2 regions of the Allobosea sp. RAF48 genome follow, and region 2 is predicted to be linked to the other one. Evidence: predicted binding sites of a transcription regulator. Region 2 holds the regulator's gene; the other holds the start of a gene.
The links. Region 2 encodes LexA, which represses DNA repair genes until DNA is damaged. Its sites were predicted from a motif close to TGTTCNNNNTGTGTTCNG; they were not measured.
Positions count from the first base shown of each region.

Region 1: AB4Z10_RS19615 (ImuA family protein) is a predicted target of LexA. The motif match lies at 2,587-2,604, and genes of this name have one in related genera.

Region 1 is NZ_JBFRDZ010000011.1:105,589-110,791, forward strand. It holds gene AB4Z10_RS19600 (pyridoxal-phosphate-dependent aminotransferase family protein) at 115-1,293, shown strand; gene AB4Z10_RS19605 (hypothetical protein) at 1,407-2,021, opposite strand; gene AB4Z10_RS19610 (hypothetical protein) at 2,189-2,488, opposite strand; gene AB4Z10_RS19615 (ImuA family protein) at 2,634-3,368, shown strand; gene AB4Z10_RS19620 (hypothetical protein) at 3,757-3,981, opposite strand; gene AB4Z10_RS19625 (hypothetical protein) at 3,929-4,072, shown strand; gene AB4Z10_RS19630 (hypothetical protein) at 4,126-4,695, opposite strand; gene AB4Z10_RS19635 (ImuA family protein) at 5,016-5,203, shown strand, end outside.
Region 2 is NZ_JBFRDZ010000005.1:139,561-144,763, reverse strand. It holds gene gltX (glutamate--tRNA ligase) at 252-1,670, opposite strand; gene AB4Z10_RS11555 (ComEC/Rec2 family competence protein) at 1,824-4,085, shown strand; gene lexA (transcriptional repressor LexA) at 4,079-4,789, opposite strand; gene AB4Z10_RS11545 (molybdopterin molybdotransferase MoeA) at 4,974-5,203, opposite strand, start outside.

The DNA.
Region 1 (5,203 bases), on a different contig from region 2:
GTCGGCACACGCGTCATGCAGCGCGAGATGTCGAGCAATGCGCGCACGCACTTGCCCGGGAAACGCGCTTGGCGGATCTCTGCTGTGGTGATTTTACTGTCCTGAGGATTCGGCATGTCCCTGGCGAATGGTCGGCCGCTACTCGCGATGCCAGGCCCCACCAATATTCCCGATCGCGTGCTCCAGGCGATGATGCGGCCGGCTGAGGAACTCAGTTCCGACAGCATCGTGAGCCTGACCGAAACGGTTCTCTCCGATCTCAAGCGCGTCTTCCGGACTGACGGCGAAACCTTCGTCTACGCCGCCAACGGCCATGGTGGATGGGAGGCGGCCTTCAGCAATGTTCTGTCGCGAGGCGACAGGGTTCTCGTGCTCGAAAGCGGCCGCTTCGCCGTCGGCTGGGGTGAGATGGCCCGCTTCATGGGCGTCGATGTCGAGATGCTCCCCGGTAGCTGGCGCCGGGCCGTCGATCCCGCAGCAGTCGAGGCCCGGCTACGCAACGATACGCAGCACGCGATCAAGGCTGTGATGGTCGTTCAGATTGATACCGCAGCAGGAATCGTCAACGATATCCCGGCCATTCGCAGGGCCATCGACGCCGCCGGTCACCCCGCTCTGTTCATGGTCGATGCCATTGCCTCCCTTGGCTGCATGGAATTCGAGATGGATGCCTGGCGCATCGACGTTGGCGTCTCAGCCTCGCAGAAGGGTCTCATGTCTTCGCCAGGCCTCGCCTTCGTCGCGGCCAACGAGAAAGCTCTGGCCGCCCATAAGCGCGCCGACCTGCGCACCGGCTATTGGGATTGGAGTGGCCGGATGAACGTGCTGGCCTACATGAAGCATTGCGGCACTGCGCCTGAGCATCTCCTCTTCGGACAGCGTGCCGCGCTCGACATGATCTTCGAGGAAGGGCTGGAGGCGATCTGGCGCCGCCACGCCGCCCTTGCCAAGGCGACACATGCTGCCGTCGAACTCTGGTCGAGTGGTCAGGCTCTCACCTTCGGAGTGACCGAGGGATCCGAGCGAGCGCCGTCTGTGACGGCGGTGTTAACGCCTAACGTCGACGTAAGCGTCATCACCGCCTTCGCGCGCGACGTCTGTGGCGTGACGCTCGGCCTCGGGATTGGAGATTATCACGGCAAAGCCTTCCGGATCGCCCACATGGGTCATTTCAACGCTGCGGCGCTTATTGGAGCGCTCGGAGCCGTTGAGATGGCGCTTCAAGCCAAAGAAATCCCGCACGGCCCGGGTGGTGTGGCAGCCGCAATCGCCAGCCTGGCCGCCGCCGCGTGAAAGATACGGCGATTATGCCGCATGGAGGCCCTGAACAGACGGGGTGTCGCTCATGCCGACAGGTGCAGGCGATAGCTGGATAGCTTCTCTCCCGTCCCTCCGGGCGGCATACCTCACCGAAGCAAACCTTCAGCCTCAAACTCTTCCCAGCCGTCGAGGCCGGTTTTCTGTTCGTCCGGACCGGTCGCTGCCTTACGGGATTTGGCCAAACGCTTTCCCGCGCGCGTCAAAGCTGCTTTCCCTGCTGCTCGCCGCCGGTTCTCTGCTGTCGTTGCGATATCCTCTTCCCGCCAGATTTCCGGCAGGCCGCTATCGAGGACTTGCTCGATGAAACTTGGGGTGAACACGTGGAATGTGACGGCTTTGGCTCGGCCACGCAGCTTGACCGTTCTGGTTCCCGCGCTCTGCAGTCGTCCATCATTGAGCCACTTGTGGCGCTCACGAGATGAAATGGAGAGAATGTCCTCGGCCTCGCTGGGGAGGATGGGCAACTCGGCAATATCGGCCAACATATCCGCTACGATCGCAGATCGAGCGTCAAACTCAGCAGCTTCGGCGTCCGGCATGTGAAGGATCGCTTTGCCGGTTTCGACCGTGAGGTGCTTCCGCGTCGACCAAGGAAGCCGCCGCCTCATTTCCCGCTCGATTCCCTTGGCGCGGACCGGCGATCCAAGTGTAATTGTAGATGGGAGAGGCCATTCGGCGAGCTGCGTTGAGGTGCGCTTCACATGATGCTCTGCTCAGGATTGCGGGCCCGGGATTAATCGCACGGATCGATCGCGTGTTCCCAGCTTCTATGTTCCTGGTGGCTGCGGCACGTACGTTGCTCCCTAGTACGTGGGCGTCCTGAAGGTCGTCGATACTCTGTTGGCGATCAGTTGGCTCCCGACTTCAGCTACTCTTTTCGGAGCTTTTGGCGATCGAGCTGCGCTTCAGCGAGCTCCTGCCGGAGGCGCTCGTTCACGCCTTCCAGTTCGGCCCGCAAGGCGCCTCGATCGAGTTCGGCAGGCATTGCCTCGCTGTTGACCGTCTGATCGAGAATATCTGCCAAGACGGTGTGAAGGAACTGGGAGCATTCCCCTTCATTCTCCGGCGTTGGAACCAGGATCTGCGCTAGAAGTGCCAGTGCCAGCCCTCGCCAAGCGACGACCTCGTAGGACTGCTCAACGATTTCGGTTGGATCATCGGAGATCATCAGTACTCCTGCTTGGAGGAAGAGGCTGTGCCTCGGCAACCTCCCGTCGTGTCGCTGTGTTCCCGCCAAACACCGAGCTTGACTCTTGGTCTGTCAACGAGAACATAAAGGGAACATCAGGCATCGTTCTGGCAGGTAAAGCCCGTTGCGGCCACAGCCGGTATTTCAGTCGCTCCGCGACCAGATTGAGCGGATCGAGGGCCGAGGCGCCCGCGGTCGGACTGTGCTGCCGTTCGGAATCGCGACGCTTGATTCGCGCTTGCCTGGTGGAGGCCTAACGCTGGGGGCACTCCATGAAGTCGCCGGCGGCGGAAATGGGGCGATTGATGGTGCGGCAGCGGCTTTGTTTAGCGCCGGAGTTGCCGCCAGGAGTCGTGGCAAGGTGCTCTGGTGTCTCACCCGAGCCGATCTTTTCGCGCCGGCGATGGCGCAGGCGGGGCTGATCCCTGACCGCGTGATCTATGTCGAGGCAGGAGATGACAAGACGGTGCTCGCCTGCATGGAAGAGGGCCTGCGCCATGGCGGGCTGGGCTCCGTCGTCGGCGAGGTAGCCCGCTTGTCCATGACGGCGTCACGTCGCCTTCAGCTGGCTGCGGAGGGGACAGGTGCTATCGGCATCGCGCTGCGACGATGGCGACGAGAGGTCGATGCCTCCGATTTCGGTCAGCCCACGGCGGCGATGACCCGATGGCGCGTCTCGGTTCTGCCATCGACAGTGTTGCCGGTGCCTGGAATGGGACGACCGCGCTGGCTTGTTGAACTGATCAGGGCCAGGGCGGGCGAGAGCGCGGATTTCGAATTGGAGGCATGCGATGACACGGGTCGTCTCGGTCTTCCTCCCGAACTGGTCGATCGATCGGTTCCGGCGGATGGCTCGTGAGCGGCGGACCGGGTGCGGAAGCGGTCAACAGCGACGGATGATGTGACATCCCAGAATTTCGCGGCCTGGGAGAGCCGATCGAACGTCTTCGTCACTTCAGCCCACGCCGCCCATGTCTGATCGTTGAGATCGATCTCCACCTTGATCTCTGTCGCGATGATCGCTGCCGCGACCTTCAAGGCCTCCTCTTCCGCTTCCTCGAAAGCAACGCGCGCGGTCGGGATGGACGACTTCATCACAACGCGAAGTGGCAACTGTTCGCGACGTCGCAGTTTCCGCCAGGCGCGACGCCGATCTGCGACCGCTTCGTTAAGATCCGACTGGAGCAAGACCTTCTGGTGCGCCGCATTGTTGATCAACTGCTTTAGGCCCCCGAGGTCCGGGCTGGTCAGGCTCGCCACCTCGGCGCTCTTGATCTCCCCGACCAAGGGCCCTGGCTGCGGCTCTGGTCCGGGTGCATCGGCTCGGGTGGAACCGGTGGCTCCAGATAGACCTCAGCTGGGGTCGACGCTCGTCTTACGGGGCGAGGCGAACTCAGATTGCGAGTGTAGGAAATGCCAGTGCCGGGCAGGCCCATGGTCAGACGGCTGCCGCGCGGGCCGATGTTGATCATCGCTCCCGGCACGCCGGCGCTCACGCTCACACCGCTGAGGCTGAAGTTCACCCTGCGCCGGGAAAGAGACGAACGGAACGCCGAAACCTGAATCCCATGAAGCGTCCTTTCCACCGGCCTGCACAGGCAGCCGCGGTCGCCGAGCTAGAGGGTGGGGGAATTTCTGGAACTCTCGGCTGGCTTCGAAGGCGTCTGCTGCTCCTTCAGGTTCTTCCCGATCAGATCGCCGCGTGACCGGATGACATAAGCGGTGACGACCTCCCGGACACGATCCTCCGCGATCTTCCGAACCAATGAGCGATCTGACGGCCCACCGGACTCGTTTTCCACCAGCTCGGTGGTGACCTTCACGAGCGCGTCGATGTCGTTTTGGCAGAAGATCATGGCCGCCTTCGCGACAACTTCCGCCTTCTCGTCGGTTAAGAGCATCGTCGCCCCTTCCTTGCCGATGCAGGCGAGTGTTTTCGTCCGAATAAGGTCTCGGGTCTTCTCCAGGAGCTCGGTCCTTTCGGCCCGAGCAGCCTTGGCACGGGTCTCGGCCTCTATCCGCTGCGCCTCGGCATGCGCCGCAGCGGCCTCCCGTTCGGCTCTTTCCTTCTCCAGCCTGGCCTGGCGGTCGGCGCGTTCCCTCTCCTCATTGGCCTTTTGCTCGGCTGTCCTACGCTCAGCGTCCGCCCGAGAGGTTGCGATCTGGCTGGCCAAGCGAACGCGCACGGCTCGCTCCAGGTCGGTTAGATATGCACCTGTGTAGAAAGCTTGGGCGTCGAGCGATGTCGCGGTCAGGTCAACGACGCGGGCGCTGGGCCGGGTTGTGCGCGCTACCCCGTTCTCACTCACCTGATGAAAGGGCTCAGATCAAGTGGAGCAGCGGCTGCCGACACATTTTGGCTACCAATGCCGACACACTACCCGCTCGTGCCGACAAACTTCGTGTGTTGGCACACAGGGGCGAGACGGAGGGCGGCGAGACTCGACTCGCCTTCCGACGGGGAGAGGTCTATAAAAGAACAAAGAGAGAACAATTGCATCATCCCATGACCGTAACCACCGCCCCGACCCTGTCCGATCTGCGCCGTAGTCTTGCCGAGGCGGCCCTGCGCGCCGGCCCGGCTTCGCAGGCGCGGATCGGTCTGGGCGTGGCTTCGCTGGACGAGGCCCTGAATGGCGGGCTCGCGCGGGCGGCGCTGCACGAGGTCTACGCCGCTGAGGTTGCCGATCTCGC
Region 2 (5,203 bases):
GTGGAAGGAGACCCATGTGGCTGATATACAAGCAATATTCGTGCTCCGCCACGGTGTGGCCGCGCAACGCACTTGCGCGTCACTAGACCATTTGCCCAGTGCATTCAACCAAGCCGAAAGGCGATTGGAACCGCGCCTGGATCATATCTGCGCGAGCAGCGAGCACGCCGCCACCGCGAGGCGGCGTGCGCAAGCTTGAAAGCTGAAAGAGGGGCACCGCCCGGCAGCGGCGATGCCCCATTTACGACAGCTCAGGCTTGGTCGGCGAGCCGCGCCAGCGTCTCGTCGCGACCGAGCACGGCCATCACGTCGAAGAGCCCGGGCGACATGGCGCGGCCGGTCAGCGCGGCGCGCAGCGGCTGCGCCGCCTGGCCGAGCTTGATGCCGCTCTCCTCGACATAGGCGCGCACGGCCGCCTCCAGCGGCGCAGGAGCCCAATCGCTGACCACGGCGAGTTTCTCGGCGATCTTCGGCAGGCGCTGCCGCGCGGCTTCGTCGAGCAGGCTCTTGGCCTTGTCGTCGAGCTGCAGCGGGCGCTGGGCATAGAGATAGAAGGCGCTGTCGAGCAGCTCGACCAGCGTCTTGGCGCGCTCCTTGAGGCCGGGCATGGCTGCGAGGAACTTCGCTTCCAGCTCCGGCGACAGCGTCTGGCCGATACCGCGCGCCGGGCCGATCTCCGGCAGGATGACCTTGAGCGCATCGAGGAGCTCGCGGTCGCTCGACTGGCGCATGTAGAGCCCGTTGAGGTTCTCGAGCTTGGCGTAGTCGAAGCGCGCCGGCGAGCGGCCGATCGATGAGAGGTTGAAGGCGTCGATCATTTCCTGCGTGGAGAAGACCTCCTGGTCGCCATGGCTCCAGCCCAGCCGCACCAGATAGTTGCGCAGGGCCGCCGGCAGGTAGCCCATCGAGCGATAGGCATCGATGCCGAGCGCGCCGTGGCGCTTCGAGAGCTTGGCGCCGTCCGGCCCGTGGATCAGCGGGATATGCGACATGCTCGGCACATCCCAGCCGAGCGCGTCGTAGATCTGGGTCTGGCGGGCGGCGTTGGTGAGATGGTCGTCGCCGCGGATGACATGGGTCACGCCCATGTCGTGGTCGTCGACCACGACGGCGAGCATATAGGTCGGCGTGCCGTCCGAGCGCAGCAGCACGAGGTCGTCGAGATTCTCGTTCTGCCAGACGACCCGGCCCTGCACCTCGTCGTTCACCACCGTCTCGCCGGTCTGGGGTGCCTTGAGGCGGATGACGGGCTTGACGCCGTCCGGCGCAGTCGACGGGTCGCGGTCGCGCCAGCGGCCGTCATAGCGCAGCGGCTTGCCCTCGGCGCGGGCCTTTTCGCGCATCTCCTCGAGCTCGGCCGGGCTGGCGTAGCAGTAATAGGCCCTGCCGGCGGCGAGCATCTGCTCGGCCACCTCGCGGTGCCGCGCCGCGCGCTGGAACTGATAAACGGTCTGCCCGTCCCAATCGAGGCCGAGCCATTCCAGCCCGTCGAGGATCGCTGCGATAGCGGCATCGGTCGAGCGTTCGCGGTCGGTGTCTTCGATGCGCAGCAGCATCTTGCCGCCTTGGCGGCGGGCATAGAGCCAGTTGAACAGCGCCGTGCGAGCTCCGCCGATATGCAGGAATCCGGTGGGCGAGGGCGCAAAGCGCGTGACGACGGCATTGCTCATGGAAGGCAACTCCGACCGGGCGGCGGGAGCCGCCCGGGGCAAGACAGGGAAATGGCGCAGGTCATGACATGACAACCGGCGCGCGCCCTGTAACATGGCTTGGCCGGAAAGGTTAAGCGGTCAAATCGCAGCGCCGGCGAGGAGGGGCGGAGAATGCAGCCGGGGCCGCCGGGGCAGGACAAGCCGCGCGGCGCGCGAGCCGAGGCCTTGCCTCTGCGCCTGCTGCCAAGCTGGCTGACCTCCGTTCGCTTCGAAGTCTGGCTGCAAGACTGGCAGGCCCGGTTCGGTCAGGCGCTCGAACTCGAGGCCGAGCGCCGCCGTCCGTTCCTGTGGCTGCCCGTGGCGATGGGCGCCGGCATCCTGTTCTATTTCGCGGCCGACCGTGAGCCGGTTTTATGGGCGCCTCTGGCTGGCTTCGCGCTCAGTGCGATCTTCGCGTTCGTGCTGCGAACCCGTCGGCTAGCCTCGATGGCCTCCCTGGCGGTGGCCGCCGCCTTCGCGGGTTTTGCCGCCGGTGCCTGGCGTACGGCGGATGTCGCGGCGCCGATGCTGGAGCGTCAACGAATCGGCAAGGTGACGGGTTTCGTCGAGAGCGTCGAGGCACGCGACAGCGGCGCCCGTATCGTCCTGCTGGTAACGGAATTCGCCGGGATGCCGGCAGCCGAGCGCCCAAGGCGCGTGCGCGTCAATATCCGCGCCGCTTCCGTGGCGCCGGGCGATCATGTCGTCGCGACGGCGCGGCTGCTGCCTCCGCCCGGGCCGGCCCGGGCCGGCGGCTATGATTTCGGTCGCGATGCCTTCTTCCGGGGCATTGGCGCAGTCGGCAGCATCGCGGGCAAGATTGCCCTGGCGCCACCGCCGCATCCGATGCCGACGCGTCTTGCCGTCGATGTCGCCATCGACAGGGCGCGCAATGCCTTGACCCAACGCATCGCGGAAGGCGGTGGCGGACAGGGCGGGGCAGTCGCCGCCGCCCTCGTTACGGGAAAGCGCGGGCTGATCACCGAGGCGACGAACAACGACCTGCGCGCCGCCGGCATCTACCACATCGTTTCGATCTCCGGCCTGCACATGGTCCTCGCCGCCGGGACGATCTTCTGGCTGGTGCGCGCCCTGCTGGCGCTCTCCCAGACCGCCGCGCTGCGCTGGCCGATCAAGAAGATCGCAGCGGCCGCAGCGATGTTCGGCGCGACCGCCTACTGCATCTTCTCGGGCAGCGATGTCGCGACCGAGCGCTCGCTGATCATGACGCTGGTGATGCTCGGCGCGATCCTTGTCGATCGTGCGGCGCTGAGCATGCGCAATCTCGCGCTTGCGGCCATGATCGTGCTCCTGCGCGAGCCGGAGGCCTTGCTCGGGCCGAGCTTCCAGATGTCCTTCGGAGCCGTCGCGGCATTGATCGCCTTTGCCGAACGCTGGGAGAGCCGAAAGCGCTCCCAGCCGCCGCCGACCTTGCCGTGGCCGCTTGGGCCGGTCTGGGCCGCGGCACTCGGCATCGTCGTCACCACGTTGCTGGCAACGGCCGCGACAGCGCCCTTCGGCGCCTATCATTTTCAGACCTTCAATCCCTTCGGCCTGCTCGGCAATGCGATGGCGCTGCCCTTCGTCTCGCTCTTCGTCATGCCGGCGGCCGTCTTCGGCGTGCTGGCTTACCCCTTCGGACTGGACTGGCCCGCCTGGGCGCTGATGGGGCTGGCTTCCGATGTCGTGCTCAAGGTGGCGCACTGGGTCGCAAGCATCGACCATTCCACGGTGATGATCGCAGCCTTCGGGCCGGCGGTGCTGACCTGCTTCGTGCTGGCGCTGCTGTGGCTGACGCTCTGGACCACGCCCTGGCGCTGGCTGGCGGCGCTGCCGCTCCTGCTCGGCGTGGCCATCGCCGGCAAGCCGGAGCGGCCGGAAATCCTGATCGAACGCGACGGTTCGGGGCTGGCGGTGCGGGGCCCGGATGGCCGCCTCGCGATTGCGGGCAAGCCGAGCCGTTTCGTGCTGCAGCAATGGCTCGCTGCTGATGGCGATCGCCGTTCGCCGGACGATCCGACGCTGCGGGCCGGCATTAGCTGCGATGCGCTCGGCTGCGTCGCACGGACGCCGGATCAGCGCACCGTCTCCTACACGCGCGACAGGTTGGGGCTTATCGAGGACTGCATGCGAGCTGACCTCGTCGTCACGGCCATCCCCTGGAGCGGAACCTGCAAGGCACGGCTGATCGAGCGAATGGCGTTATCGCGCGACGGCGCGACTTCGCTCTATCGAACAGGATCGGGGTGGAGCAGCCATGTCTCGGAGCAGAACGCTGCCGACCGCCCCTGGAGCCGCCGCCGTGAACAGCGCCCTGCGCAAGCCTCGACAGCGCCTCCGAGTGTGACACCGGCTTCCGCCGACGGCGAAGCCGAGGTCGAGCGCCTTCAGTAGCGCCGCATCAGATTGACGAGGCGGCCCTGGATCTTGACCCGGTCCGGCCCGAGCACGCGCGTCTCATAGGCGGGGTTGGCGGCTTCGAGCGCGATCGAGGAGCCGCGCTTGCGCAGTCGCTTGAGCGTCGCTTCCTCGTCATCGATCAGCGCCACGACGATGTCGCCGGTATTGGCCGAATCCTGCTTGCGGATGATGACGGTGTCGCCGTCGAGGATGCCGGCTTCGACCATCGAGTCACCACGCACTTCCAGCGCGTAATGCTCGCCGGAGCCGAGCATGTCGGGCGGCAGCGAGACGGTGTGGCTACGGTTCTGGATCGCCGAGATCGGCGTGCCGGCGGCGATGCGGCCCATGACCGGGATCGCGATGGAGGAGCGGCTGTCCTCATCGGCCGCAGGGCGTGGCTTGGTGAGATTCGGCTGCGAGCCGAGGCCGCCCTGGACGACCGCAGGGTTGAAACGCTGCCGCTGCTGCGGGGCGCCGAGCCCGTCGGGCATCTTGATGATCTCGAGCGCACGCGCCCGGTTGGGCAGGCGACGGATGAATCCGCGCTCCTCCAGCGCCATGATCAGCCGGTGAATGCCCGACTTGGAGCGCAGATCGAGCGCATCCTTCATCTCGTCGAAGGAGGGCGGCACCCCGCTCTCACGCAAGCGTTCCTGGATGAAGCGCAGGAGTTCGTGTTGCTTGCGTGTCAGCATGATCCCCGCCGGCCTTCTCGAAGGCTAGATTCGAAACAAAGCAGGAACACCATACGCGTTCCACTTGTGTTCCGCAAGCGGGCTCCGGCATCGAAGCGAACAGTGGAATCCACTTTTCGGGCAGATCCGATGCGATAACCCTATACAGATCGCTACGATCGCGTCCGACAGGATGAGCGGTGATCTAGCGCAGCGGCAGGATGCGGCAGATGTCGCCTTTTTTTGCCGGCGCGGCATGGGCAGGCCGGATCGTCAATGCCTGCGCCCGTGCCAGCGTGCCGAGCATCGAGGAATCCTGCCGGTCGAAGGGCGTCGCCACCCAGCCATCCGGCCTCAGTGCGAGCTCCGAGCGCAGATAGTCCTCGCGCTCGTCATTGGCCGGCATGTCACGGCCGAGGCGGGCGGGGATGCTGC